Regions from separate parts of the Psychrobacillus sp. FSL K6-2836 genome, predicted to be linked through region 2. Evidence: riboswitches for the same ligand, from Rfam matches in the RefSeq annotation. Region 2 holds a riboswitch; the other holds the start of a gene.
The links. Region 2 has a riboswitch for FMN ahead of MKY37_RS01760 (ECF transporter S component). Riboswitches for the same ligand answer to the same signal wherever they lie in the genome.
Positions count from the first base shown of each region.

Region 1: it holds a riboswitch for FMN, as region 2 does, so the genes downstream of both, ribE (riboflavin synthase) here and MKY37_RS01760 (ECF transporter S component) in region 2, are expected to answer to the same signal.

Region 1 covers NZ_JBBOOM010000001.1:530,319-532,796, forward strand. Annotated here, with positions in the region: gene ribH (6,7-dimethyl-8-ribityllumazine synthase) at 1-147, opposite strand, end outside; partial or broken gene ribB (3,4-dihydroxy-2-butanone-4-phosphate synthase) at 184-771, opposite strand; gene ribE (riboflavin synthase) at 784-1,419, opposite strand; FMN riboswitch at 1,767-1,898, opposite strand; FMN riboswitch at 2,132-2,263, opposite strand.
Region 2 covers NZ_JBBOOM010000001.1:344,447-346,924, forward strand. Annotated here, with positions in the region: gene MKY37_RS01760 (ECF transporter S component) at 350-943, opposite strand; FMN riboswitch at 1,097-1,229, opposite strand; gene MKY37_RS01765 (hypothetical protein) at 1,441-2,478, opposite strand, start outside.

The DNA of each region.
Region 1 (2,478 bases), 190 kb from region 2:
TATGTTTTCTTCCTTTACTCCGTGACGTTTCAATCCATCTATTGCGCCATCAACAAGCTTTGCATTTATAAAATCATTAAAACGCCCTACGACAATACCTATTTTCAAATCTGTTCCGATTAAATTTGCTTCTATTGTTTTTACCATTATATTCTCTCCTTAGCTAGCTTTAATATTTATCAAATAACTTGATAATTCTTCAATTGTTACAATTTTCAGCTGGAATTGTTGGGCAAATTCCAGTAAATCCGGTAAGCGTGCCATTGATCCATCATCTTTCATAATTTCACAAATTACACCTGCTTTTGCTGAAGCACAAAGTGTTCCGAAATCCACTGCAGCTTCTGTATGCCCACGTCTTTCTAATACTCCACCAGTCTTTGCTATTAGTGGAAATACATGTCCAGGTCGCTTAAATTGAATTGCAGTTGCTTTTGGATTAATGACTTGTAACATTGTTTCTGAACGATCGAAGGCACTAATACCTGTAGATGTGCTTTCATGATCAATCGACACAGTGAATGCAGTTTGATGAAAATCTGTGTTGTTAGAAACCATCGGATGTAATTGCAATTCCTCCGCGATTTCCTCATGAATTGGCATACAAATCAACCCTCGACCATACTTGGCCATGAAATTAATATTTTCTGGTGTTGCAAATTCTGCTAAGCAAAGGAAATCGCCTTCGTTTTCGCGGTTTTCATCATCTACTAAAATAATGAGCTTTCCTTGTTTTAAATCCGTAATTGCTTCTTCAATAGTATTTAGCATAATATTATCTCCTTAAAAACCGTTTTGCTTTAAAAAATCTTGTGTGATCGTTGATTCCTTTTTATTTGTGATATATTGATGCATATACTTTCCTAGCATGTCAGATTCAATATTGACTAGTTCACGCTCTTTTTTCATTCCTAGCACGGTTTCTTTATTTGTATGGGGAATCAGGGACACGGTTATCATCGATTTACTTATTTCAAAAATTGTTAGACTTGTGCCATCAATCGTTATGGAACCCTTTGGTATACAAAAGTGACTTAATTCTTCAGGCACTTTAATATCGATATAAACTGCATTTGCAGTAGGACGCTTCTTCAAAATTGTACCGACTCCGTCAACATGTCCTGAAACGAAATGACCACCAAAACGACCATTTGCTGCCATTGCTCTTTCTAAGTTTACAGCTGAACCACTGTTTAATAAATTGGTTGTAGTCGCATCAAACGTTTCTGGCATAACATCTACTGTAAACTCAGATTGTGAGAACTCGATTACTGTTAAACAAACACCATTCACTGCGATGCTATCGCCTAATTTGATGTCTTCTAAAATTCGTTCTGCACGGATAACAAGTTGCATACTGCTCCCACTTTTTTGAACGTTCTTTACTGTACCTAGCTCTTCAATAATTCCTGTAAACATTGCTTCCTCCTTTTACTATTTTAAGGCGAAAATCATAAACCTTATAAAAAGTGAAACTTCAATAAGTGGGGTTTTCTTCATCCACTGATTGAAAAATTGAACTCAGGCGAATAACACCGCGTCGTGCGGCAATGCCTGAGTGACCAACGTCCTGTTGGCCCGAACCATTCGGGCTTTTACTTGCAGTTATCTACCATAAGTTTTGTTGCTTGAGCCAAGTCTTGAAGTAGAAGTCTTACTTGCCCGTTAATCCGGGATAAACAAAAAACTCCGTACACAAAGGTGTCGGAGAAAAATTAGGTAGATTCAAATAAACCTTTTGCCATTATCTCTCAAAAAGCATTGAACTACTCCTTCTCCCATCCAGACTGTAACTGTCGGCTTTGGATTTACACCAAATCATGCGTTTTACGGCTCACAGGCTCTAAGATTACTCTCTTACTGTCGATTGGGACTTTCACCCGACCCCGAAGGATAATTATTCAATTTTGAAAAGAGTATGCGCCTATGCCAGCCCAGACAAGCGCTGGAAGAATTGCAATAAAGGCGATCTTTGCCTTTATTAGCAAGTCTGAAGCGACTCGAGGGGCTAGGCGCTGTAGCTAGACATTAAAAAACGCACCCAAAATTGATCGGATGCGAGAGAAGTCATACTCAATAAGCCCTTATTTTACGTTTTTTAGCAAAACTAAAAAACCTATTCAATAGGCGACTATTCCTTCTCCCATCCAGACTGTAACTGTCGGCTTTGGATTTACACCAAATCATGCGTTTTACGGCTCACAGGCTCTAAGATTACTCTCTTACTGTCGATTGGGACTTTCACCCGACCCCGAAGGATAATTATTCAATTTTGAAAAGCGCAAGCGCCTATGCCAGCCCAGACAAGCGCTGGAAGAATTGCAATAAAGGCGATCTTTGCCTTTATTCGCAAGTCTGAAGCGACTCGAGGGGCTAGGCGCTGTAGCTAGACATTAAAAAACGCACCCAAAATTGATCGGATGCGAGAGAAGTCATACTTTAATAAGCCCTTATTTTACGTTTTTTAGCAAAACTAAA
Region 2 (2,478 bases):
GAGGATTATATATAATACGTCAGGATGAAATTAACGCTAGTAATAAGGAAAGCCCTATCATCTAAGCGATATGCTATGCCCAATCACCTAGTGGAGTAATACTCATTACATTTGTAGTGGAATGTGGCGACTCCAGCGAGATAAGCGAGAAAGTCGAGACCCCGCTGGTAGCATAGCGAACGAGGAGGCTCGGCCTCGCCAGCGGAAAGCGTCCACATGTAACGGAAATCAGCAGTATCAATATATAGATCTTGTTCTTTAAAATGACTGGATATCTGAGTTCAAGGTAAAAAGTTCTATATTTTCCTCTAAAAAAAGTTGTTCCTCCTATTGGAGAAACAACTTTTTGTTAATTTGTATTAGGTTTCATATATGAATTAGTTACCTTATCAAGCAATGGCTTCATTCGTTTGAATAATACAATCATCACAATTGTTACTATTATACCTTTAATCAAATTAAAAGGTAGTACACCGAAAATGATAGTATTAAACAAGGCGGAACCTGTTTCCATTGGGAAATTTAAGAAATAAGTGTACATTGGTAAAAACACATAATAGTTTAATACACTCATACCAATCGCCATAGATACTGTTCCTGCTCCCAATCCGACCATAATACCTTTTGACGTAGTAACTTTACGGTAAATCAGATATACAGGTGTTAAAAATAAGATGCTAGTTACAAAGTTAGCCATATGACCAACAGGCACTCCAGTTGGACTTCCTGCAAATAGCCAATCTAACACATTTTTTAGAAATGCGACTAGAATTCCTGCTACTGGTCCCATCGTGATTGCAGCAATTAATGCTGGAATATCACTAAAGTCCACCTTTAAATAAGCCGGTAAAACCGGTAATGGAAATGCAAGTAGCATTAAAACAAAAGAAATACTACTAAGCATTGCGACTGCAATAAGCATCCGCGTTTTGCCTTTTAACATAAAATCCTCTCTCCTTTTGCGATTCACTCCACAAGAAGAAAGGTTCAGCACGTTTGCATACTTAAAGAATCCCTTGAACTATTAGAGTTCAAGGGAGAAACAAGGTACACTTAAATAAGCATATCCGTATAAGCATACGAAAAACGACTGTACCTTCACCTTCTCCCATCCAGACTATACTGTCGGCTTTGGAATTTAACCAAATCAACCTGTTAAGGTTCGCGGGCTGAAGAAATAAATTTCTAATACCGCCGGTCGGGAATTGCACCCTGCCCCGAAGATGAATCAATATTTTGTTGTCCTTCAAGAATTATCTTGAATTAATAACATTTTATCAAATAAAGTCAATATATGCAACAGACCTGTTTGTAATTAGGAAATAACCTAATATGTTTTATTTCAAAACAATCAATCATTTTCTATTAGGTTGATAAGTATTTCAAAACAAAAAATGCCAAGCTCAATTTAATTTAATAAGCATTGGCATTTTTCGTTATTTAATTGGTTTGCATAGTAAAACCATTCGGCCCGATTGGAACTGGAAGTGGGCTCGTCAAATCGATTCCATTCCAATTTTCTTGTACAACATTCTCTAATTGAATGGATTGATTAAAGCTTGCAGCTGTTAAGGAAAAAGCTTCTATAAATCGAGATGCCTCACTCGCATCTAGTGATTCCAAGTTTAAAGGTTCATCGAAACGCACAACAAATCCTTTATCCTCTTGTACTGTATACGTAACATCATTCGGTATTACAGAGGTATAAATGTCGTTTTCAGGATTTTTCATACCTATCAAAGCTTCTTTTAGTGTAGCGAATGTTTTATTAAAATTTGGAGTTAAATATGTCTCTTTGTTAAAAGCGTTATATGCAAAATAATTTACCTTTTGCTCTGTCCCTTTTAGCGCAACAGGTTCATCTAAAGTTCCAACCTGATCCCATTCAATAGGTGAGCCATCTTCATTTACTCGTAATAATGAATTAAAATCAGTAAAAATTTCATTGATAGAAGAGAAATATGGTCTCGCTGTTCCAGGGGCAGTATCGTAACCATGATCTGTCGGCAAATAATGCTTTAACATTTTACCCTCTGCCAAAAAGTAGCCTTTATAAGGATGATATTCTTGGAATCCAAGGGAAGTTTCATCAATCCCAAACGCATATCTACCATATAGCTCCAGGCTATTTGGTGTATTGCTTGGAAAATCATTTTCTATTTGTTCCTTAGGAATTACAATCGTGATTGGTACGGAAAGAGCATTTTCTAACAGAGAAAAATGAAATACTGTTCCTCCATTTAAATCATTCTCGTAAACTGAAGTATTTTGACTATCAAAAGGAACTAATTCAAATGTCTCTGCTACTTTTCCAGACATAAACGTCATATCGTTAGACTTTTCCTCTTCTACTGCGTCCATAGAGGCTTCTTCAGTTATTTCCATTGTTCTCATATTATCGTTTGCCGTTGATGGCTCTGCGGCCTTATCAGCTGTGGAACTCTCATTATTATTTACATAGGAAGAGACGAGAACTGT